DNA from 4 places in the Streptomyces thermoviolaceus genome. Region 1 is predicted to be linked to each of the others. Evidence: riboswitches for the same ligand, from Rfam matches in the RefSeq annotation. Region 1 holds a riboswitch; each other region holds the start of a gene.
The links. Region 1 has a riboswitch for cobalamin ahead of OG899_RS12915 (HoxN/HupN/NixA family nickel/cobalt transporter). Riboswitches for the same ligand answer to the same signal wherever they lie in the genome.
Positions count from the first base shown of each region.

Region 2: another riboswitch for cobalamin. It lies ahead of OG899_RS04005 ((2Fe-2S) ferredoxin domain-containing protein); the one in region 1 lies ahead of OG899_RS12915 (HoxN/HupN/NixA family nickel/cobalt transporter).
Region 3: another riboswitch for cobalamin. It lies ahead of OG899_RS20935 (cobalamin biosynthesis protein); the one in region 1 lies ahead of OG899_RS12915 (HoxN/HupN/NixA family nickel/cobalt transporter).
Region 4: another riboswitch for cobalamin. It lies ahead of OG899_RS08190 (ribonucleoside-diphosphate reductase subunit alpha); the one in region 1 lies ahead of OG899_RS12915 (HoxN/HupN/NixA family nickel/cobalt transporter).

Region 1 is NZ_CP109280.1:2,953,189-2,960,915, reverse strand. It holds gene OG899_RS12930 (helix-turn-helix transcriptional regulator) at 1-1,228, shown strand, start outside; gene OG899_RS12925 (ribosomal protein L7/L12) at 1,276-1,557, shown strand; gene OG899_RS12920 (hypothetical protein) at 1,580-2,353, opposite strand; gene OG899_RS12915 (HoxN/HupN/NixA family nickel/cobalt transporter) at 2,531-3,658, opposite strand; cobalamin riboswitch at 3,688-3,875, opposite strand; gene OG899_RS12910 (metalloregulator ArsR/SmtB family transcription factor) at 3,969-4,328, shown strand; gene OG899_RS12905 (glycoside hydrolase family 13 protein) at 4,566-6,254, shown strand; partial or broken gene OG899_RS12900 (NAD(P)-dependent oxidoreductase) at 6,368-7,267, shown strand; gene OG899_RS12895 (putative immunity protein) at 7,430-7,727, opposite strand, start outside.
Region 2 is NZ_CP109280.1:900,860-908,586, reverse strand. It holds gene OG899_RS04030 (DUF1775 domain-containing protein) at 1-316, shown strand, start outside; gene OG899_RS04025 (MFS transporter) at 546-1,844, opposite strand; gene OG899_RS04020 (ABC transporter permease subunit) at 1,841-3,721, opposite strand; gene OG899_RS04015 (ABC transporter substrate-binding protein) at 3,727-5,235, opposite strand; gene OG899_RS04010 (GNAT family N-acetyltransferase) at 5,324-5,860, opposite strand; cobalamin riboswitch at 6,026-6,153, shown strand; gene OG899_RS04005 ((2Fe-2S) ferredoxin domain-containing protein) at 6,290-6,631, shown strand; gene OG899_RS04000 (ABC transporter substrate-binding protein) at 6,723-7,712, shown strand.
Region 3 is NZ_CP109280.1:4,805,944-4,813,670, forward strand. It holds gene OG899_RS20930 (cobyric acid synthase) at 1-784, opposite strand, end outside; gene OG899_RS20935 (cobalamin biosynthesis protein) at 781-1,779, opposite strand; cobalamin riboswitch at 1,881-2,014, opposite strand; gene OG899_RS20940 (hypothetical protein) at 2,194-2,415, opposite strand; gene OG899_RS20945 (inorganic phosphate transporter) at 2,468-3,808, opposite strand; gene OG899_RS20950 (class II aldolase/adducin family protein) at 3,961-4,656, shown strand; gene OG899_RS20955 (S9 family peptidase) at 4,782-5,909, shown strand; gene OG899_RS20960 (hypothetical protein) at 6,513-7,727, shown strand, end outside.
Region 4 is NZ_CP109280.1:1,891,495-1,899,221, forward strand. It holds gene OG899_RS08165 (GntR family transcriptional regulator) at 314-1,078, shown strand; gene OG899_RS08170 (DUF3311 domain-containing protein) at 1,279-1,560, shown strand; gene mctP (monocarboxylate uptake permease MctP) at 1,557-3,167, shown strand; gene OG899_RS08180 (TetR-like C-terminal domain-containing protein) at 3,380-3,712, shown strand; gene OG899_RS08185 (GNAT family N-acetyltransferase) at 3,835-4,338, shown strand; cobalamin riboswitch at 4,393-4,557, shown strand; gene OG899_RS08190 (ribonucleoside-diphosphate reductase subunit alpha) at 4,691-7,054, shown strand; gene OG899_RS08195 (ribonucleotide-diphosphate reductase subunit beta) at 7,123-7,727, shown strand, end outside.

The sequences.
Region 1 (7,727 bases):
CCGGGTGCGCCCCTCCGACGAGGCGCTGCAGCATCTCGCGGCCCGTCTGGGCGTCGGTTTCGAGGAACTCGCCACCGGGCGCCCCGCCCATCTGGCCACGGATCTGCGGCTGCGACTGACCGAGGCGCAGCGCACCCAGGCGTGCGGCAACGCCGACGAGGCCGCCGCGCAGTACGAGCGGCTGCTGGCGGAGGCGGAACGGTTCGATCTCACCGATGTGCAGGCCGCCGCCCTGCTCGGACTCGGCGAGTGCGCACTCGACGTCGGTGAACTCACCCGTGGCCGCGAGTACTTCGAGCGGTGCGAGCACGTTCTGGCCGAGGCGCCGCTGCCCGCACGGGTCCCCGCGCTGCGGGGCCGCGCCGTCTCCCACTACCTCGCCGGCGAGATCCGGTACGCGGTCTATCTGCTGGAGTCCACGCTCGACGAACTGAACCGCAACGGGATGCACGACCCGGACGCGTTGCTCCTGCTGTACGCCAGCGTGATCGGCCCCTACATGGACCTCGGTGCCCATGCCCGGGCCGCGCAGGCCGCCGAGTTCGCGCTCGCGCTCGCCCCGCAGGCCGGTGATCCGGCGCTGGTGGCGCGGATGCACCGGTCCGCCGCCCGCACGCTGCTCGCCGAGGGCCGTCTCGCGGAGGCGGACGCCTCGCTCGCCAAGGCCGCCGAGCTGTACCGCCAGTTGCAGCTGCGCACCGAACTCGCCAACTGCCACTGGATGCGGGGTTATGTTTGTGCGCAGAGGGGAGAACTGGGGCGTGCGGAGGAGGAGTTGCGGGCTGCGCAGGCCATGTTGCGGGAGCGGCGGGCGTCGTTGTACTCCAGCCAGGTCGTGGTCGAGCTGGCCGATGTGCTGCACCGGCGCGGCAAGTCCGGGCAGGCTGCCGAGCTGCTGCACCAGGTCCTCGGCGAGCTGTCCTCCGAGCGCGGCGCGGTGCACGCCGCCGCGGCGCACCGGCTGCTCGGCATCATCGCCGAGGACGCCGACGACACGGAGGCGGCGGAGGAGCACTACGTCCGCGCGCTGAGCCTGCTGGAGCGGGCCGGCGCCGCCGGCGACCTGGCGGACCTGTGCCGTCTGCTGGGCGATCTGCTGCGCCGCACCGGTCGGGTGGAGGCGGCCCTGGACGCCTACCGCACCGGACTGGGCCACCGCACCGCGCCGGGCACCACCACCCTGGGTCCTGCGCCGGCCCAACCTCCGTGGGCGTCAACGCAGTTCTGAGCTTCCGTTGAGCCTTCGCAGTGACGTCGGACACTACGCTCGGTGTCATGGACACCACCGCCGTGGCGCTGATCGTCACCGTACTCGTCGTCCAGTTCGCCTCCATCGGCATGCAGTTCTCCCGCTCGGAGAGACGCGTGGCGCGCTTGGAGCACAAACTGGACCAGATCATGGCCCACTTGGGGCTGCAGGACGACGATCCGCGACTGCAGCAGGTGCACGAACTGGCCCGGACCGGACGGCAGATCGAGGCGATCAAGGTCTACCGGGAGGTGACCGGCGCGGGCCTGAAGGAGGCCAAGGACGCCGTGGACCGCATGGTCGCCTGAGTCCTCGGTCCGGCGACGGTTCTCACGCCCGTGCGTGGGAGCCGTCGTGCACGTTCTCCAGCCGGGCCGCCGCCTGCTCGACGGCCCGCGTGACGATGCGCGGCACGAGCGTGCCCTCGGCGCCGGTGCTGAGGGTGAACGCGTCGGTGCCGACGCGGACCGCGGCCACGTCCAGGGTCAGCGTGGGCGGGTCGTCGTAGGCGTCCGGACCGGTGAACACGATCCGCAGGCCCTGCCGGGCGTCCCCGACCTCCGGCAGCGCCACCTCGCGGACCTGCACGCTCTGCTCCCCGTGCCGGGTCGTCGTCGCGGTGAAGCGGGCGCAGTCGTCCGCCATGCTGCGCATCCAGGTCAGGGAGCGGTCCACGTCCGCAGGACGCGGGGAGAGCACCCGGTGGCGCAGCTGCGCCGCCCCGTCCACGTCGTCGAAGGCGGCGACCGCCTGCGTGCCCTGGGGGCTGCCGAGGGGCTCGTCCGCGTAGAGGGCGTCCAGCAGCCGTTGGCAGGCCGGGGTGTCGGCCTTGGCCTTGAGCACCCCGTCGTGCCAGGTCGCGGCGCCCCGCGTCGGCTGCCACGGCTCCCCCATGTCGTCCTCGGTGAGCAGGGCCGCCTCCGCCTGCACCGCGGTGAGCGCCTTCGGCGCCGGCGAGGCGGGGACGGCCGGCGTGGCCCGGGCGACAGAGGCGGACGCGTCGGCGGTGCGACCCTGCGCGCCGGACGAGCACGCGGTCACGGACGCCAGGAGGACCGCGCACAGCGCGGCGACGGACAGGGCACGGGCGGCGGGACGGTGCATGGGCGGGTGCCTCCCAGCAGCAGGGACGGTCGAGCTGTCCCTTCGAGCATCCGCAGCCCGGGCGCCGCGGTGCCGTGAGCGCGCCGGTGTCCCGCCGCCGCATCACCCGCCCGCCGGGTCGGCGGCCGGGCGGAACCCGCCCGGGTGCGGGCCGGGCGGGTGACCGTGGCGGCCGGTTCAGCGGGTGTCCGCCGGACGGGCCGCCCAGCGCTGCTCCACCTTGGCCACCTTCCAGTACGTCAGCGCCACCGCCCACACCGCCACGAACAGGCCGACGACGACATAGCCGACGTGGTCGAGGTCGAGGCCGGCGATCCAGCCGGTGACGCGGTCGCCGAGGGCGAGCTTGTCGTGCAGCACCCCGACCAGCTCGATGGTGCCGATGAGGAACGCGACCGCGATCGACAGACCGGTGATGGTCAGGTTGTAGTACACCTTGCGGACGGGGTGGGAGAACGCCCACTGGTAGGCGACGTTCATGAACATCCCGTCGAGCGTGTCGAACAGGCTCATCCCGGCCGCGAACAGCAGCGGCAGGCACAGGATCGCGTACCAGGGCAGGCCGGACGCCGCGCCCGAGCCCGCCATCACCATCAGGGTGACCTCGGTGGCGGTGTCGAAGCCCAGGCCGAACAGGAAACCCAGCGGATACATCTGGCCGGGGCGGGAGACGGACTTCGTCAGCCGGCCGAGGACCCGGTTCATCAGGCCGCGCGAGTCCAGGTGCGCCTCCAGGGCCCGCTCGTCCCAGGTGCCGGCGCGCATCGCCCGGAACACCCTCACGATGCCCACCAGCGCCACCAGGTTGAGTGCGGCGATGAGATACAGGAACGTCCCCGAGACGGTGGTGCCCACCACGCCGAGCGCCTGGTGGGTGCGCGACTCGTCGTTCATCAGGGTGCCCGCCAGCCGGGTGCCGCCCGCGACCAGCGCGGCCATGAGCACCACCACGCTGGAGTGCCCCAGCGCGAACCAGAAACCCGCCGACACCGGGCGCCTGCCGTCGGCCATCAGCTTGCGGGTGGTGTTGTCGATGGCGGCGATGTGGTCGGCGTCGAACGCGTGCCGCACGCCGAGGGTGTAGGCGGTGATCCCGAGGCCGATGCCGAAGGCCTTGGTGCCGACCTGGTGGTGCTGCGGGACGACGAGCAGGAACAGCACACCGAAGGCGACGACGTGCAGGGCGGCGATCACCCCCATCAGCCCCGCCGTCCTCAGGGTGTCCTCCCGCCGCCAGCACAAGGCGCCGGGGCTCGTGCCGGCCCGGGTGTCGGGCGTCGTACGGGCAGGGTCGGGCAGGGTCATCCGGTCATCACGCTCCAGCACCTCGTGGATCTTCCGTGAGCTGCCGTGGCCGGTCTCCTGGCTTCCGGGTGCCGCGTGCCCGGCCCGCCTTCCCGGCCGCCTGAGCGGCCAGTGGCTGTCCCGCGAGGGACGAGGGCCGGGAACTTCCCGATCACAGTGGCGAGGGCCGCGCCGGTCTCGCACCGGCTTCCCGCACACCACGGCCCGCTTACCATAGGGGCACCGGAGTGCGCCTGCACAGCCGCACCACCACGCAGGTATCCAAGATCACACGCGGTAGGGGAGCAGCGGTCCTGACCGGATGGGCGCCGTGCATCTCGTACCGCTCGACCGGGCGAACCGTCGCGGCATCGACGGTCACCGGGTGTGCGAGGCGGTCGCCGCCATCGGCGACGCGGACCGCGTCCGCACCTGGGCCGGCCGGTTCTCTCTGCTCGCCGACGCCAACCGGCTCGCGCTGCCGCTCGCCCTGCACCGCACCGGACCGCCGGCCGTCTCCGACCTGGCCATCACCACCGGCATGAACGACCCCGCCGTCTCCCAGGCGCTGCGGCTGCTGCGGGCCGCCGGGGTCGTGGAACGGCACCAAGAGGGGCGCGTGGCGCGCTACCGGGTGGTGGACGAGGACATACGCCGTCTGCTGGAGCACTGCGCGGCGGACGCCGGCTGACGTGCGCGGGGCGCCGCAGGCGGCCGGCCTGGGCGGGCGTGCGCCAGGCGGCCGGCCTCGGCGGGCGTGCGCCAGGCGGCCGGCCTCGGCCGGTGTGCGCCAGGCGCCGCACGCGCCCGGCGCCGGGAGGACGCAAGCCCCGAACACCCCTTTCGCCCCCTGTCGGCGGTGTTCGTCGTCCACGGGACCGGGACACAGTTCCCTGTGTCGCCGCACCGCGCACCACGAGGAGACCGCGTGACCGACCGCACCCCCGCGCACCGCTCCCGCCCCGCCGCCGACCACCCGGACCTGTCCGCCAAGAACCCCGACTGGTGGCGGCAGTCCGTCGTCTACCAGATCTATCCGCGCAGCTTCGCCGACGCCGACGGGGACGGACTCGGCGACATCCGAGGCATCACCGAACGGCTGACCCACGTCGCCGCGCTCGGTGCGGACGCGGTCTGGCTCAGCCCGTTCTACCCCAGCGAACTCGCCGACGGCGGTTACGACGTCATCGACCACCGGGACGTCGACCCGCGCCTGGGCACCCTCGACGACTTCGACGCGATGGTCGCCGAGGCCCACCGGCTCGGCCTGAAGGTGATCGTCGACATCGTCCCCAACCACAGCTCCCACCAGCACCCTTGGTTCCAGGAGGCACTGCGCGCCGGACCGGGCTCGGCGGCCCGCGCCCGGTACGTCTTCCGCGACGGACGCGGCCCGAGAGGCGATCAGCCGCCCACCGACTGGCAGTCCGTCTTCGGCGGCAGCGCCTGGCAGCGGGTGCCCGACGGACAGTGGTACCTGCACCTGTTCGCGCCCGAACAGCCGGACTTCGACTGGCGCAACGAGGAGGTCCGCGCCGACTTCCGCACCACGCTGCGCTTCTGGGCCGACCGCGGCGTCGACGGCTTCCGCATCGACGTCGCCCACGGCCTGGTCAAGGACCTCGACGAGCCGCTCCGGGACATCGGCGACCTCGGCGCCACCGGCGAGGCCGCCCTCGCCCACCTCCCGCCCGGCAGCCACCCCCACTGGGACCGCGACGACGTCCACGAGATCTACCGCGACTGGCGCAAGATCTTCGACGCGTACTCCCCGCCGCGCACCGCCGTCGCCGAGGCATGGGTGCCCGGCCCCCGCCGCGCCCTGTACGCCCGCCCCGACGAACTGGGCCAGGCCTTCAACTTCGAGTACCTGGAAGCCCCGTGGGACGCCGAGCGGCTGCGGCGGGTCATCACCGACTCCCTGCAGGTGGCGCAGGCCGCCGGAGCCTCGGCCACCTGGGTGCTGTCCAACCACGACGTCGTCCGGCACGCCTCCCGGCTGATGCTGCCGCCGGACACCGACCCGGACGCCTGGCTGCTGTCCGGGGGCCGCACCCCGGCCGTGGACGAGCGGGCCGGGCTGCGCCGGGCCCGCGCCGCGACCCTGCTGATGCTGGCACTGCCCGGCTCGGCCTACCTCTACCAGGGCGAGGAGCTCGGCCTGCCCGAGGTCGCCGACCTGCCCGCCGAGGTGTTGCAGGACCCCGTCTGGGAGCAGACCGGACACGCCCGCAAAGGCCGCGACGGCTGCCGGGTGCCGCTGCCGTGGACGACGACCGGGCCGTCGTACGGCTTCGGGCCGGGCGGTGCCTGGCTGCCGCAGCCGGCCCGCTTCGCCGCGTACTCCGTGCAGGCGCAGGACGGAGTGGAGGGCTCGACGCTGGAGCTGTACCGCTCGGCCCTGCGGCTGCGGCGCAAGCTCCTCGCCGGCGAGGAGCTGACCTGGGCGGAGGACACCCCGGAGGGCGTGCTCGCCTTCACCCGGTCCCCGGGCTGGCGGTGCGTCGCCAACCTCTCCGGCCGGCCCGTCGCCCTGCCGCCCGGGGAGGTGCTGCTCAGCAGTGCCCCGCTGACCGGACGCACCCTGGAACCGGACACCACGGTCTGGCTCGCGTGACCCCTGTACCGGCTGTGCCGTCCCGAGGCACACGGACCGGTGGCCGCTGCCGAGCCGGGCGGGGCGGGTGGCGGATACTCGCGGTCAGGTGATCCGCACGACCGCAGGAGAAGAGCCACATGACCGACACCACCACCCGCACCGTGGGCGTCCTGGGCACCGGCATCATGGGCGGCGCCATGGCCCGCAACCTCGCCCGGGCCGGGCACACCGTCCGGGCCTGGAACCGCTCCCGGGACAAGGCCGAGGCGCTGACCGCCGACGGCGTGCAGATCGCCGACAGCCCGGCCGAGGCGGTCCGGGACGCCGATGTGGTGCTCACCATGCTGTTCGACGGCGATACGGTGCTGCGGGTGATGCGCGAGGCGGCCGGCGCGGCCCGCGAGGGCGCCGCCTGGGTGCAGTCGACCACGGTCGGCCTGGAGTCGGTCCCCGGGCTGGCGGACCTGGCCCGCACCCACGGCCTGCTCTTCTACGATGCCCCGGTGCTCGGCACCCGGCAGCCCGCCGAGGCCGGACAGCTCACCGTGCTGGCCGCCGGGCCCGCCGCGGGCCGCGCCACGGTGACCCCGGTGTTCGACGCCGTCGGCACCCGCACCCTGTGGACCGGCGAGGACGGCTCGACCGGCGCCGCGACCCGGTTGAAGCTGGTCGCCAACAGCTGGGTCATCGCGGTCACCACCGCCACCGGCGAGGCCCTGGCCCTGGCCAAGGGCCTCGGTGCGGACCCGCAGAACTTCCTCGACCTCATCGCCGGCGGCCCCCTGGACATGGGCTACCTGCACGCGAAGGCCGACGCGCTGCTCAACGGGCGCCTCACGCCCCCGAGTTTCACCGTCACCACCGCCGAGAAGGACGCCCGGCTCATCGTGCGGGCAGGCGAACTGCACGGTGTCCGCCTCGACGTGGCCGCCGCCGGCGCCGAACGCTTCGCCCGCGCCGCCGCCGCGGGCCACGCCGACGAGGACATGGCCGCGGCGTACTTCGCCAGCTTCGAGGGCGGGGAGGACTGAGCCACCGAGCGGGACCGGCCTCGTGTCCGGGGTCCGGTCGTGTCTCCGGGGTCCGGTCCCGTGCCCGGGGTCCGGTCGTGTCTCCGGGGTCCGGTCCCGTGCCCGGGTTCCGGTCGTGTCTCCGGGGTCCGGTCCCGTGCCCGAGGGCCGGGCAGCCGGTGCCTACGCCGGTGGGGTGCCCGGGGGTGCCGGACGGGCCGGGTCAGGGCTCCGGACGTCGGCGGCGAGGGGAAGCGCGCGCAGGCCGGCGTCGAGCATGCGCAGCAGCTCGCCCGTTCGCCCACCGCCGGGCGGTGCCGCCGGATAGCGCCGGAGCACGTCGACCACGGCCGGTGTCGCACGGCGCACCGCCCGGTCGATGTGCTCGGCACCGACGTCCGGGTCGCCGCCCGCCGCGAGTTCGGCCGCGCGCGCCGCGTGGGCACCGGAACCGAGGATGTGCTTGACCTGGGTGGCCTTG
Region 2 (7,727 bases), 2.1 Mb from region 1:
GGACAACGCCGAGGACGACCACGGCCACGGTCACGGGAACCCCGCGCCCGTTCTGCAGCTGAAGCCTGCCGCACCGGGTGCGAAGCCCGTCAGTCCCAGCCCCACGCAGGAGCCCACCACGGCCGCCCCCTCGCCCGACACCGCCTCGGGTGAGCCGTCGGCCGGGACGTCCGAGGAGTCGGGGGAGGCCGTCGCGGACGACACGGACGGAGACGGCGGCGTGCCGCTTGCCGTGCTCCTCGGCATCGGAGCGGCCGTCATCGTCCTCGGCGGCGGAACATGGTGGCTTCGGAGCCGCCGGAGCGGGACTGCCTGAGACCGGAGCGAGACAGAGGGTTGCGCCGGCCCCTGCGGCACCCGAAGGGACCGGCGCGGCCTGCTCTCCGGCGGGCGGCGCCTACGCCGCGGCCCCCCGGTGCCGGGATGCGGTCCCAGCTCATGCGGGAGCAGGGCAACGCGAGCCGGGCCGCGGCCTGGCCAGGGGAGGTCCTCTGTGCGGGGCGCCTTGTGATGGCGGTGACGAAGCTCCGAGTGGGCGGTAGGCGTCAGCGCTCCGGCGCCGCGCCTGCTCCTGCGGCGCTCTCGGCTTTTCCCGGGCGGTGGGGCAGCAGTGCCACCGCCAGGGCGGGTACAGCGGCGAGGATCAGCCATGGGACGGCGGCCGGGAGGCCGAGGTCGAGGAGGGAGCCGGTGGCGGAGCTGCCGAGGAGGACGATCAGGCCGGAGACGGAGGACAGGGCGCCGGTGTAGAGGCCGAGTCGGCCGTCCTCGGCGAGGTCGGGGACCCAGGCGCGGGCGGCCGGGACGACCAGCATCTGGCCGAGGGTGAGCAGGACGACGTACCCGGCGGCGGGCAGCAGCCCCGCGATGCCCGTCCACTCGGCGGGCCGGGCCGCGGCGACGACGGCGAAGCCGGCCGCGATGAGCAGCAGCCCCCATGCCATGGAGCGGCGCAGGTCGAGCCGGTCGCCGGCCCAACGCGTGACGGGCATTTGGGCGCAGACGACCAGCAGGGAGGACAGGGCGAAGAGCCAGGACAGGGCCGCCTGGGAGCCGGTCGCGCGCTGTACCTCGTCGGGGAGGGCGAGGTAGAGCTGGTTGTAGGCGAGCAGGTAGGTGCCGTAGGCGCAGCACAGGGCGAGGAAGGGGCGGTTGCGTAGCAGCGCGCGGGCCCCGCCCCGCTGCCGGGTGCGGATCCGGCCGGGGATGTGCTGTGGCATCAGCCGGATGTGCCCGGCCAGGACGAGGACGAAGACGGCGGCCCCGGCGAGGCAGGCGGTGCGGAAGTCCACGGCGAGGAGCAGGGCGCCGAGCAGCGGGCCGACGAAGGCACCGGCCTGTCCGGCCGCGCTGAGCAGGGCCAGCACCCGGGTGCGTGAACCGTGGCCCTCTTCTTCCCAGATCACCGCCTGCCGGGCCACTTCGGACTCCACCGCCGGTGAGAACAGCGCGGCGGCGAACCCGATCAGCAGCACCGCGCCGATCACCGCCCAGGTCTGCTCCGCGTACCCGAGCCAGGCGAACCCGGCGATGCGCAGCACGCACCCGACCAGGACTATGGGGCGTACGCCGTAGCGGTCGACGAGCGAGCCGCCGACGACGAAGAGGCCCTGCTGGCTGAAGGTTCTGAGGCCGAGGACGAAGCCGACCATCCAGCCGGCCATGCCGATGGCGGTGCCGAGGTGTGCGGCGAGGAACGGCAGGACGGCGTAGAAGCCGATGTTGAAAGCGAGTTGGGTGAGGATCAGCAGCCGCAGCAGCGGGGACAGGTGCTTCCATGTCCGCTCGCGGGGGGACTTCGCGGCCGATCGGCGGGGGCGTATGCGGGAGAGCAGGTCGGTCATGGGGTTTCTGCGGGGGAGGCGGATACGGCGGTGAGAGTGGCGTCAGCGCGCGGCGGCTGCGTGCCCGGCGTCACCCGCGTGGCGGGAGGGCCGGGCCGTGTGCTCGGCGGACGTTGCGGCTTCAGCCGGGGCAGACGCACTCCGCCCGCTGAGGTCACAGCGAGCGCGCCGAGGAGGGCGAGGACGGCGGCGGGGGCGAGGACGGCCCAGGGGGCGCGTTCGACGTACGGCTGGTTCTCGGCCAGCAGCAGGCCCCACTCGGGAGAGGGGGGCTGGGAGCCGAGGCCGAGGAAGCCCAGGGCGGCGAGGCTCAGGGCGATGCCGGGCAGCCGGAGGAGGGCGTGGCGGACGACGGGTGGCAGGACGGCGGGGAGCAGTTCGTGCCAGATCAGGTACCAGCGGTCGGCGCCGAGGGCGCGGGTCGCGGTCAGGTGAAGGGTGGCGCGCTCCTGCCGCAGGAGGGAGGAGGTGTGGGTGGCCAGCGGGGACCAGGCGACGACGGCGACCGCGAGGGCGGGGGTCCAGGGGCCGCTGCCCGCGATGCCGGTGACGAGGAGGGCGGCCAGGACGGGTGGGACCGCGTTGACGGTGTCGACCAGGGGTCCGGACAGGCGGGGCAACAGGCCCAGCAGGACGCCGGTCAGCAGGGCTGCGGCGCTCACCGCGAGGGCGATGCCGAGGGTGTCGAGCGCGCCGTGCGCGACGCGGGCGAGGACGTCACGGCCGAGCGCGTCGGTGCCGAAGGGGTGTGCGGCGGAGGGGACTTGGAGTTTGGCGGTGGTGTCCAGGGCAAGCGGGTCGCGGGGCAGGCCGAGGCCGATGACCGTGGCGAGCACCAGCGCGTAGACGAGAGGTACGACGCGCGGGGCGGGCGGGGTCGGCCGGTGCAGGGAGTGCAGGGCGCCGTCGCGCAGAGCGGGCCCGATCAGCCACCGCACTCCCAGCCGGGCCAGCAGAGCGGCTGCTGCCGCGAGCGCGACGAGCGCGAGCGTGCCGGTCTGCAGGACGGGCAGGTCCTGGGCGAGCGCGGCACGCAGGGTGAGCCGGCCCAAGCCCGGGATGTCGAAGATCTGCTCGATGGCAACGGCGCCGCCGGTCAGGCCGACCACGAACAGTCCCAGATTGGGCAGCAGTCCGGGCACGCAGCGGCGCAGCGTCTGCCGGGCCACGGAACCGGGCGGTATTCCGCGCGCGGCGGCGGCCAGCGCCCAGGGCTCGGCGAACGCGGCGGGCAGCAGGTCGTCCAGCATCCGCCCGAGGAGGGCTCCGGCGGGCAGGCCGAGGGCGAGGGCGGGAAGGATCATCCACTGGGGGCCGTACCAGCCCAGGGCGGGCAGCCAGCCCAGCTGCACGCCGACGACGGAGGCCAGTACGGAGGCGATGAGGAACTCCGGCAGCGCGGCCAGCACCGCCGACCCGGTACCGCCCGGGCCGCCTGTGCCGAGGCGGCGCCGCGAGCCGAGCCACAGGGTGCGGGCGCACACCACCGCGACCGTGGCCAGGGCGACCAGGACGGCCCCCGCCATCAGCAGCAGGGACACACCGAGGGCCTGGACTGTGGCGGGCAGCACCTCGGTGTCCGACACCCAGGACCGGCCCGCGTCCCCCCGCAGCAGACCGCCCAGCCAGCGGCCGAGCAGCGCCAACGGGCCGTCACCCAGGCCGAGTTCGTCGCGGATGGCCCGCAGCGTCTCGGGAGTGGGGTCGCGCTCCGCCGAGCGGGCCTTGAGCACGGTCAGCGCCGGGTCGGTGCGCGACAGCCACGGCAGCAGGCCGATCGCGCACACCAGCCCACCCGTCAGCAGGGCCCGCCACAGCAGCGTGAGGCCGCCGCCCCGCGCGAGCGCGCGCAGGGCGGCGGAAAGGGGCCTGGCCATGGGGTTCAGCGCCGGGTCCCGGTGCCGACGAGCTGCCGCTCGTACGGGTCGAGTACGCCGCCCTCGACGGACGTACCGATACCCACGATGGCCTTCAGGTGCGCCAGGGGGACCACCGCGTCGGTGCCGAGGATCGCGGCCTCCGCCTTCATCGCGGCGTCCTGACGCTTGCCCGGGTCGGACTCGGCCTGGGCGTCGGCGACCAGCTTGTCGACCTTCTTGTCGCACAGGAACGACAGGTTGTAGCTGCCGTCGCAGGTGTAGTCGCTGGCCAGGACGGTGACCGGGTCGCCGGTGTCGAGCATCATGTTGCGGGTGGAGATGGCGGCGTCGAACTTCTTGGCCAGCAGGTCGCTTTCGAGGCGCGCGTAGGTGCGCACTTCCAGCTTCACCTTGAACCCGGCCTTCTGGAGCTGCTGTTGGAGCACCTGGGCGGTCTCGGGCAGTTCGGGCCGGTCGTCGTAGGTGGCGATGGTGATGCTCTTGCCCTTGGGGTCGGTGGCCTTGGCTCGCCCGGTCGGCTCGGACCGTTTGCCGGCCGCCCAGGTCAGCGCGGGGCCGAACAGCCCCTTGGCGGGCTCGGCGTACCCGTCGTACACGCCCTTGGCGACGGCGGAGGTGTCGATCGCCTCGCGCGCGGCGGCCCGCAGCCCCGCGTCGGTGAAGACGCCCTTTTGGGTGTTGAGGAACAGGCTGCTGTTCCGCGCGGTGTTGATCTCGTGGACGGTGTCTTTGTCCAGGGAGGCGACCTGCGCGACGGGCAGAGCCTCGGCGATGTCCACGTCCCCGGTGCGCAGGGCGTTGGCGCGGGCGGTGCCGTCCGAGACGAACTTCACGTCGATGCCGGAAGCCTGGGCGCGCCCGCCCCAGTAGTCGTCGTAGCGGTCCAAGGCGGCCGCCGTGTCCCCGGTGGTCTTGGTGAGTTCGAAGGGGCCGGTGGCAGTGCCGACCGGGTTCACCTTGCCGTCCTTGCCATACGCCTTGGGGGAGAACACCGCGAGGCTGGGGTTGGTCAGCCGCAGCGGCAGCATCGGGTCGGCCTCGCCTGCGCCGACCTTCACCTGGTCGTCGCCCACGGCCTCGGCGGTCAGCTTCACATCGGAGATCGCGGGCGGCGCCGGGTCGGCCGCGGCGGCGTGGGTGAGCGCGGCGGCGACGGCCTTCGCGGTGACCTTACTGCCGTCCTGGAACTTGGCATCCCGCAGCGTGAACACCCAGCTCTTGCCGCCCTGTTCGCTGCTCCACGACTCGGCGAGCGCGGGGACCGCGGTGCCGTTGGCGTCCAGCCGGGCCAGCCCCTCGCTCACACCCAGCCGGGACAGGATGAAGGAGTCCTGGCCGCCGTACGGTGAGTAGTTCTCCGTCGGCTGGAAGGCGAGCGCCACACGCAGGCGCCCGCCCTCACCCGAGCCGGAGGAGTCCGAGGACGAGTCGTCGTCGCTGGCGGCGAAGCAGCCGGAGAGCAAGGGGGCGAGCAGCAGGCCGGCTATCAGCCGACGGCGGGAAGATCTCATGGTCTTCGTTCTGTCTTTCCAGGGCCGGACGTTCCCGTACGGGTGTTTCGGCCTACATCGACCGGCATCTTACGAAAATGGTTTTCGTTTAAACAAGAGGGATCTCAAAGTGGACGACGCCACTGCCGCCGCCGGGCGCGTCCTCCCTCTCGTCGCAGACGACCTTGCCGAGCGTCTGCCACAGACCCATCGCGCCGGGCGAGTGCGGGTACGTGTGCAAGTACACCGACCGGTAGCCGCCGTCCGCCCGCGCGAAGTCCAGCAGCCTGTCCACCAGTTGCCGGGCCAGCCCGCGCCGCCGGTGCTCCGGGCGCGTGTACACCCGCCTGAGCTGCGCGGTCTCACCCGACGGGTACCGCTCGGCCAGCCACCGCGGGTTCGGCGGATGCGCCGGTCCCCGCCCGTCGAGCGCGGCCGTGGCGGCCACCGTCCCGTCCTGCTCGTCCACCGCGACCAGCAGGGTGTGCCGGGGTGGGACGACGTAGAACGACTGCAGATCGATGATGTCCGCGTGCCAGCGTGGCACGTAGCCGGTCCCGAAGTCGCGGTAGACGGTGTCGAGCATCACGGCCCGCGCCTCCTCGAGGTCGGCGGCCGTGGCTGTCCTGATGCGGTATTCCTGCATCTGCGAATGATATGCCATCCGGCGGGTCTTCGGTGGCCGCCGCCAGGAGTCCGGCGGCGAGGCCGGTGCCCTGTGACTCGGGCCGTGCGTAACCACCCCTGGGTTCCGCCCTGATGACGCGCGGTGTCTCAGATGCGATAATGCTCGGCGACAAGGCGACGGCGGAACGAGGAAGCCGGTGTGAATCCGGCGCGGTCCCGCCACTGTGATCGGCGAGCGGATCCCGAACAGGCCACTGCCCCAGGACGGGTGGGAAGGCCGGGACGAGCTTCGACCCGAGAGCCAGGAGACTCACGCGGTCGCCTCCTCGACGTACCCGGGGCGGATTTCCCCGGAGGAGGGTGGTTCGGCATGCCCGTGAGGCCGGCCGAGGGGGCGTACGAGACCCCGGTGGGCAGAGGTTCGGTTGGCACAGGATCAGCCGATCCGGTGCCGTGCCGGATCGTCGTGTGCCGGGACTGCTGCTGCGGCAGCCCCAAGGTGACCGGGGTGGATCACACAGTGCAAACCGCGCGCCTGCGTGAGGCCGCTCCCGTACGCGTCTCCGCCTGTCTCGACGTGTGCGACCAGGCCAACGTCATCGTCGTGCAGCCTTCCGCCGCCGGACGGGCCGCCGGGGCGCGGCCGGTCTGGCTGGGCCTGGTCAACGACCCGGCCGCGACCGAGGACATCGCCGCCTGGGTGAGCGCGGGCGGCCCCGGCATCGCTCCCCGGCCCGAGATTCTCGACCTCTACGCCTTCACCCCGCCTCGGCGCCGCGCGGCCTCCTGAGACCGGCAGCCTGCGCGCCGATCACCAGCGACACCCGTACGAGCCGTAACACCTGTACGAGCCGTAACACCCGTAGGAGAGGAACATTCCCATGACGGGCAAACGCCCACTGTCCCCCCTGCTGGCCATGGCCACAGCTCTGCTGATCTCCGGTTGCGGCACAAGCGCCCAGGACCAAGCCGGTGGTACCGAGGGCCCGGCCCCGAAGGGCTTCCCGGTCACCGTGTCCAACTGCGGGGTGAAGACGACGTTTCACCGCCCGCCGCAGCGCGCGGTGTCGCTGAACCAGCACGCGACGGAGGTGATGCTGGCGCTCGGCCTGGAGAAGTCGATGGTCGGCACCGGCTACCTCGACGACGAGATCCTCCCCGAGTACCGGGCCGCCTACGGCAAGGTCAAGGTGCTGTCGAAGGAGTACCCGTCGTACGAGACGCTGTTGGCGGCCGAGCCCGACTTCGTCTACGGCGGCTGGTCCTCCGCCTTCGACGAGAAGGAGGGCCGCTCCCGTGACGCCTTCATCAAGGCCGGTATCAACACCCGCCTCAACATCGAGGAGTGCCCGTCCGGGCCGGTGACGATGCCCTTGATGGACCGGGAGATCCGCGAGGTCGCCAAGGTCTTCGGCGTCCCGGAGCGGGCCGAGCGGCAGATCGGGCGGCTGCACGCCACCTTGGACGAGGTGGACGAGAAACTCGACGGCGTTGAGCCGGTGAAGCTGTTCGTCTACGACAGCGGCGACAAGACCGCCTTCACCGCGGGCGGCGCGGGCATCGGCAACGACATGATCGAGCGGGCCGGAGGGGTCAACCTCTTCGCCGACCTCGACAAGCCGTTCGGCGACGTGTCGTTCGAGCAGGTGGCCGAGCGGGCGCCCGAAGTCGTCGTCATCTACGACTACGGCGACCAGACCGTGGCGCAGAAGAAGGAGTTCCTGCTCGCCAACCCGGCGCTGAAGGACGTACCCGCCATCAAGAACCGCCGGTTCGCGGTGCTGCCGCTGTCCTCCACCGTCGTGGGAGTACGGGTGCCCGCGGCCGTGCAGTCGCTGGCCCGTCAGCTCCACCCGGACCGCTTCCGGTGACCGGCGTGACCGAGC
Region 3 (7,727 bases), 1.9 Mb from region 1:
GCAGCACGTCCTCGCCGACCGGGGGCTCGACCGCCGACTCGCGGACCGCGCCGCGCAGCGACACCGCCATGCCGTCCTCCTCGTCGATGCCGAGGCCGTGCCGGTACGGCAGCACACCGAAGGTGCGCCGGCCGGTGAGGCCGTGCAGCATCTCGAGGCCCGGCTGCAGCAGGGACACGTCGCCGCGGAACTTGTTGACGAGGAATCCGGCCACCAGCCGCTGGTCCTCGGGCGCGAGCAGGGCGACGGTGCCGTAGAACGACGCGAACACCCCGCCGCGGTCGATGTCGCCGACGACCAGCACCGGCAGCCGCGCGGCGCGGGCGAGGCCCATGTTGACGATGTCGGTGCGGCGCAGATTGATCTCCGCCGGGCTGCCCGCCCCCTCGCAGATCACCATGTCGTGGGTGCGGCGCAGTTCGGCGAGGCAGTCCAGCACGGTGCCGAGCAGCCGCTCCTGACGCCCGCCGTGGTAGCCGCGGGCACTCAGCTCGCCCATCGCCTTGCCCAGCACCACGACCTGGCTGCTTCGCTCGCCGCCCGGCTTGAGCAGCACCGGGTTCATCAGCGCGGTCGGCTCGATGCGGCACGCCTGGGCCTGCATGGCCTGGGCGCGGCCGATCTCGGCGCCCTCACGGGTGACGAAGGAGTTGAGGGACATGTTCTGCGCCTTGAACGGCGCCACCTTCACGCCCCGGCGCACCAGCCACCGGCAGATCCCGGCGGTCACCACGCTCTTGCCGGCGTCGGATGTGGTGCCGGCCACGAGCAGGCCTCCGCTCATGCCGCACCGCCCGTCACCCGCCGGCCCTTCGCCCGGCGGACGGCGCGCAGGGCAGCCCGCCCCCGGCGGCCGCACAGCAGCTTCACGCCGGTGCAGGTGGCGAGCGCCAGCCAGCTCACGCGCCGTGAGAGCCGTACGGCACGGTCGATGTCCGCCACCTGCACGGCGCGTCCGGCGGAGTTGAGCACCGGCCGGTGCTCCACGCGCCCGGCGTACGACAGGGTGCCGCCCAGCCGCACCCCGAGCGCTCCGGCGAACGCGGCCTCGACCGGACCGGCGTTGGGGCTCGGATGCTGGGCGGCATCGGCCCGCCAGGCCCGTACGGCACCCCGCGGATCGCCGCCGGTGAGGACGGCGAGGGCGGCGGTCAGCCGGGCCCCCGGCCACCCGGCCAGATCGTCGAGGCGGGCCGAGGCCCAGCCGTAGCGGCGGTAGCGGGGCGAGCGATGACCGACCATCGCGTCCAGGGTGTTGACGGCCCGGAAGCCGGCGAACCCCGGCACGCCCGCGACCGCGCCCCACACCAGGGCGCCGACGACCGCGTCGGAGGTGTTCTCGGCCACCGACTCCACCACGGCCCGGGCGATGCCGTCGGCGTCCAGGGCGTGCGGGTCGCGTCCGCACAGATGCGGCAGCCGCGCCCGCGCGGCATCCACCTCGCCCGCCTCCAAGGCGCGGGCTATGACCCGGGCTTCGCGGGCGAGGGAGGTTCCGCCGACCACCGTCCAGGTGGCGGCACCGGTCAGCAGGACGGAGGCGACGGGGGAGCGGCGCACGGCGCGTGCGGCGAGAGCCGACAGCGCCACGGCGCCACCGGCGCACACCGCTGTGTGCAGCGCACCCCAGCCGCGGTGGTCCTTCCACAGCACACGTTCGACGGCGCCGGCGGCCCGCCCGAACACGGCGACGGGATGCCCACGGCGCGGATCGCCGAGGAGCAGGTCACCGAGGAGGCCGGCGGTGGCGCCGTACGCGTAGACGCGAGCGGCACCCATGGGGTCAGCCGATCGCGGGAACTTTACGGGAGACGTCGTCGATGAGCCTGAATCGGCAGCCGCGCATGGGATGTGTCCTCACTCAGGGTGTCCACGCCCTGGTTCGACGAAAACCGGCGGTGAGAGTTCCTGGCTCCCGGGAAGGTCTCCCGGTCACAGTGGCGGGACCGCGCCGGATTCGCACCGGGCTTCCTCTCGTGCCGCCGTAACTGGCCACTGAAGTCCACCACGCTCCACGAACACCCGTCAACTCCGCCCTGACCTGCGACGGCCCGGTGTGCTGAGGCCCACACACCGGCGCCGGGGGGACAGGGGGGTGCGACGGCCGCCGGGGCGTGTGCGCGGCGGGAGAACGACGAAACTCCCCGGGGCACGGGTGGCCCCGGTCAGTCGCCGGAGGCGGTACGGGCCGCGTCAGCCCACGATGAGCCAGATCCCGTAGGCCACGGCCGCCGCGCACAGTGCGAAGCACAGGTACGCCCCGGTCGTGGCGGCGACGGCGCGCTCGCCGCGGGTCGCGGCGGCCTCGCGCCGGGACAGCCCGGCGATGCCGAGGGTGAACAGGGTCACCAGGGCGACGGTGACCACGAGGCTGACGCCGAACACGGAGCCGAGTGCTGCCCAGTCGATCTTCATGCCGTAGCTGCTTTCCTGTGACCGGCGCGGTGAGCCGGTGCCCTGCGGTGGGTCAGACGGCCGCGGCCGGCGGGGTCGCCGCGGACGCGGGGGCGGGAGCGGGGGAGACCGGCTCGGCGGCCGGGGACGCGGGCGCGGGAGCCGTGGGCTGGGCCGGGACGGTCGCCGTCGGCGCGTCGGCGGGCGTCGGCGCCGAGGCGGTGTCCTCGGCGGCCGGGGCGGGCTGGCCGGCGGCCGGCGGGGCCACGGCGGCCAGGGCCTGGGTCACCACACCGGCCGGCTCCTCGGCCGTCGCCGCGGGCCCGGTGACATTGGTGTGGTCGACGACCTGGCGGCGGGAGACGAGCCAGATCGCGGCGCTCGCGGCCACCAGGAACACCGCGACGAGCGCGGTGCCCCAGTCGCCGAGATCGGTCACGGCCTCGGCGCCCGCGCCGACCAGGGCCGCCGCCGGCAGGGTGAGCACCCAGGCCACCGTCATGCGGCCGGCCGTGGACCAGCGGACCACGCCGCCCTTGCGGCCCAGGCCGGCGCCCATCACCGCGCCGGAGACCACATGCGTGGTGGACAGCGAGAAGCCCAGGTGGGAGGAGGCGAGGATGGCGGTGGCCGCGCTGGTCTGGGCGGCGAAGCCCTGCTGCGGCTGCAGGTCGGTCAGGCCGGTGCCCATGGTGCGGATGATGCGCCAGCCGCCGATGTAGGTGCCGAGTGCGATCGCCAGGCCGGCCGAGAGGATCACCCAGGTGGGAGGGTTGGAGCCGGGGGCCAGGGCACCGCCGGTGACCAGGGCCAGGGTGATGACGCCCATCGTCTTCTGCGCGTCGTTGGTGCCGTGGGCCAGGGAGACCAGACCCGCGGAGGCGATCTGTCCGGCGCGGTGGCCCTTCTCGGCCGCCTTGCCGTCCTTCCCGCCGATCGTGTACGACAGCCGGGTCGCGACCGCAGCGGCGACTCCCGCGACGACCGGGGCGGCCACCGCCGGAAGCACGACCTTGGTGATCAGTGCGCCGCCGTGCACCGCGTCGGGGCCGGCCGAGGCGAGGGTGGCGCCGACCAGACCGCCCATCAGGGCGTGCGAGGAGCTGGAGGGGAGCCCGACCAGCCAGGTCAGCAGGTTCCAGAGGATGGCGCCGACCAGTGCGGCGAAAATGACCTCGGGACGAATGCCGGACTCGTCGACGAGACCCTTGGAGATCGTGTTGGCGACCTCGACCGAGAGGAAAGCGCCCACGAGGTTGAGCACGGCGGACATGGTCACCGCGACCTTGGGCTTGAGCGCGCCGGTGGAGATGGTGGTGGCCATCGCGTTGGCGGTGTCGTGGAAACCGTTCGTGAAATCGAACGCGAGAGCGGTTACTACCACCATCGCGAGGATCAGCGAGAAGCCTTCCATTTACCCAGGCAATCGTTCGAGCGTCATTGGCCGGTTGAAGGTAGGTAACGAGGGTGAACAGAAGATGAACTGTGACGGTCGAGGTGGTGTCCGGTTCCGTCGCCACGCATTCCGTTTGTGTCCGTTTGCCGAGCGACCGACAGGGCCGCACCATGAATGACCGGCCGCGGGACGAGCACCGGACGGCGCGGTCGCGGAAGGCGACCGACGAGGAGGCGGACGCCTGGCGGGACCTGGTGGCCACGGCCCGGCGCACCGCGGCGGACGGCCTGGTCGTCGGCACCTCGGGCAACGTGTCGGTGCGGGTGGGCGACACCGTGCTGGTCACGCCGTCCGGCGTACCCTACGACCGGCTCACGCCCGACGACGTCACCGGGGTGGACCTGGACGGACGGCAGATGCTCGGGACACTGGTGCCCACCAGCGAGCTGCCCCTGCACCTGGCGGTCTACCGCACCACCGGCGCCGGTGCCGTCGTCCACACCCACGCCGTGCACGCCACGGCCGTCTCCACGCTGGTGCCCGAGCTGCCCCTGATCCACTACATGGCCGCCGCGCTCGGCGGCCCGGTGCGCGTCGCCCCGTACGCCCCCTACGGCACCGAGGAACTGGCCGGGAACATGCTGCGCGCCCTGGCCGGCCGCACCGGGTGCCTGCTGCAGAACCACGGCACCGTCACCTGCGGCGCCACCCTCGACCAGGCCCTCGACCGCACCGCCCAGCTGGAGTGGATGTGCCGGGTGTGGCTGACCGCCTCGTCCGTGCCCGGGCTGACCCCCAGCCTGCTCACGCCCGGGCAGCTCGCCGAGGTCCAGGAACGGATGCGCGACTACGGCCGGCGGCACTGACGGAGCACGACGCGGCCGGGAAGGCGGCCGGGAACGCGGGCCGCCGCCCCGCACCGCGCGGGAGCATGTCACCCCGACCGCTTTCCCCGCTGGCCGGTGCGGCGGTCCGCCCGGACACTGGTTGCGTGCGGACAGTCACAGCGACGGCCACGGCCGTCACCGCGGTTGTGGCGGCCGGCGCGGCAGGCATCGCCGCCGGGCGGCTCGCCAGCGACGCGGCGCTCAAGGCGCCCGCGGGCCGGCCCCTGCCCACCGAACCCCGGCTCACCGTGCACGGCACGGCCGCCGGGCAGATCACCCTCACCCGGGACCTCGCCTCGTTGCGGCCCGGCACCTACGGCCTGGCAGGCAACGGCTCCCACGCGGTCGTCGGCCCCGTCCTGGCCGACGCCCCGCACCGGCCCGACACCGTCGTACGCCGCCTGGAGCGCGTCACGCACGGCGTGCTGAACCCCGGCGACAAGGTCTGGCTCACCCCGAACCTGCACGTCGGCACCCCCCGCACCGCCCTCGGCCTGCACCACCGGGACGTCGAGGTGCCGGGCGAACTGGGCCCGCTGCCCGCCTGGTACCTGCCGGGGGTCCGCGGGACCTGGGTGATCACCGTGCACGGACTGGGCACCACCCGGGAGCTGCCCATGAACGTCATGGGCTTCCTGCACCACCGGCACTTCCCGGTCCTGGACGTCACCTGCCGCGGCGACCCCGGCGCCCCGCGCTCCCCGGACGGCCTGAACCACCTCGGCCAGAGCGAGTGGCGGGACCTGGACGCCGCGCTCCGCTACGCCGTGCGGCAGGGCGCGGACCGGGTCGTGCTGTACGGCTGGTCCACCGGGGCGACCATGGCGCTGTGCACGGCGCTGCGGTCCGACCTGCGCGACCGGGTCTCCGGGCTGGTCCTGGACTCGCCGGTGCTCGACTGGGAGACGACGCTGCGGGCCCTGGCCAGGGCACGGCACATGCCGGACGCCCTGCTGCCGCTCGCGGTGCGCGCCGCGCAGGGCCGCACCGGGCTGCACCGTGACGGGCTCGCCGACATCGCCGACCCCGCCGGACTCGCCGTGCCGACCCTCGTCGTCCACGGCCCCGGCGACGAGGTGGCCCCCTGGCAGCTGTCGAGACGGCTCGCCTCCGGGCGCCCCGAGCTGATCGCCCTGCACACCGTGCCCGACGCGCCGCACGGCGCCATGTGGAACGCCGACCCCGCGTCCTACGAGGAGGCCCTGCGCCGTTTCCTCACGCCGCTGATGTGATCCGCGTGAGGTGAGGCGACGCACCCGGTGCACCTGGTGCGGCGCCCGGGGCGACGCGGTCGGCACGCGGTCGGCAAGAAGTCGCGCGCGGTCGCGCGCGCTCGGCGTGCGGCGCCCCGCGTCACCCCGCGGCGAGCGGGGCCGCCACCCCTTCGGGACGGATTCCGCTTGTCGTCGGCGGCGGTGCCCGGACGGGGCCCGGCGCTGCCCGGTCCGTGCCCGGTCCCGTGCCGCGCCGCCGGAGCCGCGCCGCCCCGGCCCGTGCCGCACCGCGTCCCGCCGTGCGCACGGCGGAGGCGTTCCGCACGCGTTCCCGAAGCCGTCCGCACCCCGGTCCCGGCCGCCGCCGGTCCGCTCGTCCGTCGCCGGCCCAACTCGCGTGCACGGCCTTTCATCTGGCCCGTCGAGGCGTTCCGTTTGGGTTTTCGCAGCGGCAGCAGGAAGACTGCACCCGTGACGTCCCGTATCCCACGCGACTCCAGGCTTCGACTCGTCCGCCCGCGGCCCCTGGCCGCCGCCCCACGAGCCGTGAACCAGCGGCGCCCGCGCCGCACCGTGCCCCGCCCGCCGGAGGGCACCCCCGCACCATCGGAGCTGGCCCGCATGGCGCGTGCCCGCCTGGCCGGGGCGGTCCGCATCGCCCGGTGGGCCGACGCCTGTCTCGGGCCCGGCCGGGCCGGGGCGGGCGTCGACGGCAAGGCCACCCTGTCCGACCAGACCGCCGCCCGGGCCGCCCGGGATCTGGACCTGACCGTGGCCCAGGCCCGCGCCGACTGGGACACCGCCCGCCTCACCGGCCTCGTCGAGGTGCACGGCGACAGCGCGCGCCCCGGCTGGCGGCTGCGGGCCTGGGACCACGACGACAGCGCCGTGCTGCGCGGCTGGGTCGCGCTGTTCGACGCCTGGCCGCTGGTCTGCCCGGAACCCGAGGAGCAGGAGCCGGCCGCCGTCGCCGAGGTCGTCTCGGCCATGCCGCAGGTGCTGTCCTTCCTCCAGCTCTCCGCCGGGCCCGTGCCCGTCGACCAGCTCCTCGACCTGCTGCGGCAGCGCGTCACCGAGCTGCGCACCGAACGCTGCGAGGTGCCCTACGACCCCGCTGCGGGGCCCGCGCCGGTGCACGCCCCGAGCATCGTCCGGCAGCCGGCGTCCGGCCCCGACGACACCCGGACGGCGGGGGCGGCCCCGGACACGGACCCACCGGAGCAGCCCCGCGCCGCGTCACGGCTCACGCTCTCCTCCGTCGCCCCCGGCACGGACCCCGCGCCCGCCGCGACGACCGTGCCGCAGCCCGGCGACCGCACGGCGGACGGCGACGGCCGCGTCACGGCGCCGACCGGGCCCGATGCACAGGCCGAGGCGGCCGCGCTGGTGCCGCTGCTCGACTGGGCGCTCGGGGCCCTCGCCTCCGTCGGGGCGCTCACCTACGGAGACGGGCAGGTCACCCTCACCCCGCTCGGCAGCTGGGCGGTGTGGGTCAAGCTGGAGCAGATCTGCGTCGCCGCGCAGAGCCCGGCCGGCAACATCGAGCAGTCGGCGGAGGACATGCTCCGCGGCTGCGCCCAGCTGCGGCCGAACGCGGCCCGCGCCGAGTACCGGGCCTGGCTCGCCGCCCGCCCGGTGGGCAGCGCCGTCGCCGAGCTGCTCGCCGCCGCCCGCGGCGACGACGCCCTGCTGCGCGGGCTCGCCTTCGAGGCGCTGCGGGTCGTCGGCGCACCCGCCGAGGCCGACGTCCGGGCCGTGCTCGACGAGCCCACGCTGCGGCCCTACGCCCTGCTGTGGCTGGCCGAGCACGACGGCGTCGACCCGGAGGACGCCCAC
Region 4 (7,727 bases), 1.1 Mb from region 1:
GAGTGCGAAGACGCGCTCAGACGGTCCGTTACGGGACCGCGATATGCAGGGACCTTTCATTGCTCTTCCGGGCAAACGGACGCCCGCGCCGGCCGGCGTCGGCACCCCCTCGCGCCGCCCCGCCGCGGCCCGTCGGCGCCCCGGTGACACCGTCCGTCCCGGCATGTGGTGGACTAGACCAGCAGAGGTCCCGACGGTATACAGAGAGATCACGCAGCGTGCGGGTGGCGGCCCGGCACGGCGGGCCGTGCCACGATGTGAACGTGGCCGATGGAGACGGGTCGCTTCGGCACCGGAGCCGGGAAGGCAGAACATGAGCACCGACGTCAGCAGTGCGGAGAACGAGGGTGGGGCGAGTGTCCGTACCGCGCGCGTGCCCAAGTACTACCACCTGAAGAAGCATCTGCTGGACATGACCCGCACCCAGGCGCCCGGGACTCCCGTCCCGCCCGAGCGGACGCTGGCGGCGGAGTTCGACACCTCGCGCACCACCGTGCGCCAGGCGCTGCAGGAGCTGGTCGTCGAGGGCCGCCTGGAGCGCATCCAGGGCAAGGGCACCTTCGTCGCCAAGCCGAAGGTCTCCCAGGCGCTGCAGCTGACCTCCTACACCGAGGACATGCGCGCCCAGGGGCTGGAGCCGGCCTCGCAACTGCTCGACATCGGCTACATCACGGCCGACGACCGCCTCGCCGGCCTGCTCGACATCGCCCCCGGCGGCCGGGTGCTGCGCATCGAGCGACTGCGCATGGCCAACGGCGAGCCGATGGCCATCGAGACCACCCATCTGTCGGCCAAGCGGTTCCCGGCGCTGCGCCGCAGCCTGGCGAAGTACACCTCGCTGTACACGGCTCTCGCCGAGGTCTACGACGTCCACCTGGCCGAGGCCGAGGAGACCATCGAGACCTCGCTGGCCACCCCGCGCGAGGCGGGTCTGCTGGGCACCGACGTGGGGCTGCCGATGCTGCTGCTCTCCCGGCACTCCCTGGACCGCACCGGCCGGCCCGTGGAGTGGGTGCGGTCGGTCTACCGCGGTGACCGCTACAAGTTCGTCGCCCGGCTGAAGCGGCCGGCCGACTGACCCGGGCCGCCCGGCCGCCGTCGCCCCGGGCCGGAGCACCCCCTCACAATCGAACACATGGTCGAGCCCGAACCGTTACCGGCTCCGGGAACCGATATGCGGACAAGGGGTTCCGTTACCTCGGCACGTGCCCTACATTGCCTGCGCATTACCCAGGTGATCGCAAGATCACGCTGCTCAGCGAGGGGACGGAGCCACACATGTCAGATGCCCCAGAAGTCCGCCGAGGGGTGGTGACCCCCGTGCGGGTGGTCATCGGCCTCTGTCTCGTCGCGCCGTTCGTGGCGATGCTCTGGGTCGGGTCCTACGCCAAGACCGACCCCACGTTCATCGGCATCCCGTTCTTCTACTGGTACCAGATGGTGTGGGTGCTGATCTCCACGGCACTGACCATGATCGCCTACCGGCTCTGGCAGCGTGACCAGCGCGCTCGCGCGTCCCACGAGGCCGGCGCGGCGGAGAAGGGCGGTGCGGCGCGATGAGAGACGGCGTCAACGGCATCGCACTCGGCGTCTTCATCTTCTTCTTCGTGCTCGTCACCGTCATGGGCTTCCTCGCCGCCCGGTGGCGCAAGGCGGAGAACGAGCACAGCCTGGACGAGTGGGGCCTGGGAGGACGGTCGTTCGGCACCTGGATCACCTGGTTCCTGCTCGGCGGCGACCTGTACACGGCGTACACCTTCGTCGCGGTGCCCGCGGCGATCTACGCGACGGGCGCGGCCGGGTTCTTCGCGGTGCCGTACACGATCCTGGTCTACCCGCTGATCTTCACCTTCCTGCCGCGTCTGTGGTCGGTCTCCCACCGGCACGGCTACGTCACCACCTCCGACTTCGTGCGCGGCCGGTTCGGTTCCAAGGGCCTGTCGCTGGCGGTGGCGCTCACCGGCATCCTCGCCACCATGCCGTACATCGCGCTCCAGCTCGTCGGCATCCAGGCGGTGCTGGACGTGATGGGCGTCGGCGGCGGCGAGAACACCAACTGGTTCATCAAGGACCTGCCGCTGCTCATCGCCTTCGGTGTGCTGGCCGCCTACACCTACTCGTCCGGTCTGCGCGCCCCGGCGCTGATCGCGTTCGTGAAGGACGCGCTCATCTACATCGTCATCGCGGTCGCGATCATCTACATCCCGATCAAACTGGGCGGGTTCGACGACATCTTCGCCAAGGCGAGCGAGAAGTTCACCACAACGGGGGCGGGTTCCATCGCGCCGCCGGAGGGGGCCCGGTGGACGTACGCCACGCTGGCCCTGGGCAGCGCGCTCGCGCTGTTCATGTACCCGCACTCGATCACCGCGACGCTGTCCTCGCGCAGCCGTGAGGTGATCCGCCGCAACACCACGATCCTGCCGCTGTACTCGCTGATGCTGGGCCTGCTGGCACTGCTGGGCTTCATGGCGATCGCGGACGGGATCACCGTGGGCAACGGCCAGCTGGCCATCCCGCAGCTGTTCGAGAACATGTTCCCGGACTGGTTCACGGGCGTGGCCTTCGCGGCCATCGGCATCGGCGCGCTGGTGCCCGCGGCCATCATGTCGATCGCGGCCGCGAACCTGTTCACCCGCAACATCTACAAGGACTTCCTCAAGCCGGACGCCACGGCGGAGCAGGAGACCCGCGTCTCCAAGCTGGTGTCCCTGCTGGTGAAGGTGGGCGCCCTGGTCTTCGTCCTGACCATGGACAAGACGGTCGCCATCAACTTCCAGCTGCTGGGCGGCATCTGGATCCTGCAGACGTTCCCGGCCCTGGTCGGCGGCCTGTTCACGCGCTGGTTCCACCGCTGGGCGCTGCTGGCCGGCTGGGCGGTCGGCATGGTCTACGGCACCGTCGCCGCCTACGGGGTGGCCTCGCCGACGCAGAAGCACTTCGGCGGCTCCTCCGCCGAGATCCCCGGCCTCGGCGAGACCGGCTACATCGGCATGACGGCCTTCGTGCTGAACGTCCTGGTCACGGTGGTCCTCACCGTCGTCCTGCGGGCGTTCAAGGCGCCCGACGGCGTCGACGAGACCCGGCCGGAGGACTACACCAAGGACGCCGGCGACCCGGACGTCCAGGTGGAACTGCCGCCCGCCACGGCGGGTTCCGCCCACTGACGAACACATCCGCACAGTGACGGGCCGCCGGGAGGAACCGGCGGCCCGTCACCGTGTGCGGCGCGGCCGAGGGGCCGCCGTGCCGGCGACACGGCCCGTCACACCGGCCATGGCCCGGGCGGGTGACGCGGCGGTGAGGCGCCGGGCCGCATCGAGGTACTCCGGCTTCGGGTTCAGTGCGGCGGCGATGCGGACGTGCATGGCGCCGCCTCGTGCCCGCCGGACAGGTGCCCGACGAACTCGTCGAGCTGTTCCGGCGCGTGGAGGCGAACGCCGTGCTGTACCGCACGATGTTCGGTCCGGGCGGCACGGCGCGTGTCGTCGACCGGTTGCGTGAGCGGCTCGCTGAAGCGGTCGCCGAGCAACTGCCCGCCTCGGGCGCCGAATCGCGCGCCGCCGCGCCACTGATGGACGTGAACGCGCACTACCTCGCGGGCGCCTTCATCGGCGTCATCACCCACTGGCTCCGCGACGACCAGGAGCGGGCGCCGGCCGAGGACATGGCACGCGCCGTGTGGCGGCTGCTGCGCGGCCCGGCCGGATGAGCCGGGTCACCGAGGAACAACGAGCCGAACGGCGTCACATTGCCGATTACCCGAGATTTTTTGACGCCGCATCAGAACAGCGGGACGGCCCGTTGTCACACCCTCCCGGCACACTCGGGCGCATGGACGTCGTGATCAGGCCGGCCGAGCCCGGCGAGTACGGCACTCTCGGAGAGATCACCGCGCAGGCCTTTCTGCGCGACGGACTGCTGGACTTCAGTGACAGCGACGCGTATCTGGACGAGCTGAGAGACGTGGGCAAGCGGGCGGCCGCCGCGGAGGTGCTGGTGGCCGTGGCGGACGGGACGGTGCTCGGCGGCGTCACCTTCGTGGCGCCGGGCGGTCCCCTGGCCGAGATCGCCGGGCCCGGGGAGGCGGAGATGCGGATGCTCGCGGTCGCCCCCGCGGCACGCCGCCGGGGCGCCGGCGAGGCCCTGGTGCGGGCGTGCGTGGAGCGGGCCCGGGCCGCCGGCTGCCTCCGTCTGGTGCTGTCCACCCAGCGCACCATGCACGCCGCTCATCGCATCTACGAGCGCCTGGGGTTCGTCCGGGTACCGGAACGCGACTGGAACCCCCTGCCGGACGCGGACGACACCGTGCTGCTCGCCTACGCGCTGACGCTCTGACCCGCGTCACCGACCATCCGGCGCCGAACACAACATCTGGGGGTGGCTCCTCGGGTCGGCACAACATGTATGCTCATGCTCGCTGTCGCCGCAGGGGAATCCGGTGCGAATCCGGAACTGTCCCGCAACGGTGTACGCGTTCCCCCGTGCCCGCTGGGCGCCGATTCCGGCTGCCCGCGTGCCGGTGGACGAGCGTCAGTCCGAGGACCTGCCGACAGTGCGCCCGGCCGTCCGGTCCGGGCGCCCGACGTCCGGGCCTCGCGGATTGGGCCGGTGGACGCGGCGCCGTCGCGCGTCCGTGACTGCCCCCTGCCCTCGACGAGGCCCCGAGCCGAGCGAGGGAGAGCACCACGTGACCATCGCGCCCGCCGATCCGGCGTCAGCCGCGGGCCTCGACCTGGACGGTCCCGGTGCCGCACTGCTGCGCACCCTGACCGAGCTGACCGCCGACCTTCCCGGCACCGACCCCGGACGGGTCGCCGCCGCCGCGCTGCGCGGCCGTTCCGCCCACGCCGACGAGGCGGAGCTGCGGGAACTGGCGACCGAGGCGGCGGCCGGGCTGATCGCCGAGGACCCCGCCCACTCGCGGCTGGCCGCCCGGCTGCTGCTGCTCTCCCTGCGGGCCGAGGCGGCCTCGCAGGATGTCACGTCCTTCAGCGAGTCCGTGGCCGTCGGCCACCGCGAGGGGCTGATCGCCGACCGGACCGCCGCGTTCGTACGGCGGCACGCCGCCCGCCTGGACGCGACGGTGGACCCGGCCGCCGACGACCGCTTCGGCTACTTCGGGCTGCGCACCTTGCACAGCCGCTATCTGCTGCGGCACCCGCACACCCGGAAGGTGATCGAGCTGCCGCAGCACTTCCTGCTGCGCGTCGCCGCCGGTCTCGCCGCGGACGACGGCGACCGCGCCGTGGACGAGGTCGCCGCGCTGTACGGACTGATGAGCCGGCTGGAGTATCTGCCGTCCTCCCCCACGCTGTTCAACTCCGGTACGCGGCACCCCCAGATGTCGTCCTGCTACCTGCTGGACTCCCCCAAGGACGAGCTGGACTCCCTCTACGAGCGCTATCACCAGGTCGCCCGTCTGTCGAAGCACGCCGGCGGCATCGGCATCGCCTACTCCCGGGTGCGCGCCCGCGGTTCGCTGATCCGCGGCACCAACGGGCACTCCAACGGCATCGTGCCGTTCCTGAAGACGCTGGACTCCTCGGTGGCGGCGGTGAACCAGGGCGGGCGGCGCAAGGGCGCGGCCGCGGTGTACCTGGAGACCTGGCACGCGGACATCGAGGAGTTCCTGGAGCTGCGCGACAACACCGGCGAGGACGCGCGCCGCACCCACAACCTCAACCTCGCGCACTGGATCCCCGACGAGTTCATGCGCCGGGTGGACGCCGACGGGCCGTGGTCGCTGTTCTGCCCCTCCGACGTGCCCGAGCTGACCGACCTGTGGGGCGAGGAGTTCGACCGGGCCTACCGGGCGGCGGAGGCCAAGGGCCTGGCGCGGAGAACTCTGCCCGCCCGGGAGCTGTACGGCCGCATGATGCGCACGCTCGCGCAGACCGGCAACGGCTGGATGGCCTTCAAGGACACCGCCAACCGCACCGCCAACCAGACCGCCGAGCCGGGCCGTGTGATCCACTCCTCCAACCTGTGCACGGAGATCCTGGAGGTCACCGACGACACCGAGACCGCGGTGTGCAACCTGGGCTCGGTCAACCTCGGCGCGTTCGTGACCGGCGGCGGCATCGACTGGGAGAGGCTGGACGCCACCGTGCGCACCGCCGTGACGTTCCTCGACCGGGTGGTCGACATCAACTACTACCCGACCGAGCAGGCGGCCCGGTCCAACGCGCGGTGGCGGCCGGTCGGCCTGGGCGTGATGGGTCTGCAGGACGTCTTCTTCCGGCTGCGGCTTCCCTTCGACTCCCCCGAGGCCAGGGCGCTGTCCACGAAGATCGCCGAGCGGATCATGCTCGCCGCCTACGAGACGTCCGCCGATCTGGCCGAGCGCAACGGCCCGCTGCCCGCCTGGGAGCACACCCGCACCGCCCGGGGCGTGCTGCACCCCGACCACTACGACGTGACTCTCGCCTGGCCCGAGCGCTGGGCGGCGCTGCGCGAGCGGATCGCCGCCGTGGGCCTGCGCAACGCCCTGCTGCTGGCCGTCGCGCCGACCGCCACCATCGCCTCCATCGCCGGCGTCTACGAGTGCATCGAGCCGCAGGTGTCCAACCTGTTCAAGCGCGAGACGCTGTCGGGCGAGTTCCTCCAGGTCAACTCCTACCTGGTGGAGGATCTGAAGAAGCTGGGCCGGTGGGACGCGCACACCCGCCGGGCGCTGCGCGAGGCCAATGGCTCGGTGCAGGGCCTGACCTGGCTTCCGGAGGACGTACGGCGGCTGTACCGCACGGCGTGGGAGCTGCCGCAGCGCGCCCTGATCGACATGGCCGCCGCCCGCACCCCGTTCCTGGACCAGGGCCAGTCGCTGAACCTGTTCATGGAGACGCCGACCATCGGCAAGCTCTCCTCGATGTACGCCTACGCCTGGAAGGCGGGCCTGAAGACGACGTACTACCTCCGCTCCCGTCCGGCGACCCGGATCGCCCCCGCGGCCCGGGCGGAGCACCCCGACACCGTTCCCGCACCGGCCGCACCGACCGCTCAGGCGGTCGCCTGCTCCCTGGAGAACCCCGAGATCTGCGAGGCCTGCCAGTGACGACGCACCCGACCCCCGCCCGACCCCAGAACCTCCTCGACCCGGGCTTCGAGCTGACCCTGCGCCCCATGCGCTATCCGCGGTTCTACGAGCGCTACCGGGACGCCATCAAGAACACCTGGACCGTGGAGGAGGTGGATCTGCAGGGCGACGTCCCCGACCTGGCCGAGCTCTCCCCGGGCGAGCGGCACCTCATCGGCCGGCTCGTCGCCTTCTTCGCCACCGGCGACTCGATCGTGGCGAACAACCTGGTGCTCACCCTGTACAAGCACATCAACTCGCCCGAGGCGCGTCTGTATCTGAGCAGGCAGCTGTTCGAGGAGGCGGTGCACGTCCAGTTCTATCTGACGCTGCTGGACACGTATCTGCCCGACCCGGACGACCGGGCGGCGGCCTTCGCGGCCGTGGAGAACATCCCGTCCATCCGTCAGAAGGCCGAGTTCTGCTTCCGGTGGATCGACTCGGTGCAGGAGCTCGACCGGCTGCGCACCAAGGACGACCGCCGGCGGTTCCTGCTGAACCTGATCTGCTTCGCCGCCTGCATCGAGGGGCTGTTCTTCTACGGGGCCTTCGCCTACGTGTACTGGTTCCGCAGCCGGGGCCTGCTGCACGGTCTGGCCACCGGCACCAACTGGGTGTTCCGTGACGAGACGATGCACATGTCGTTCGCCTT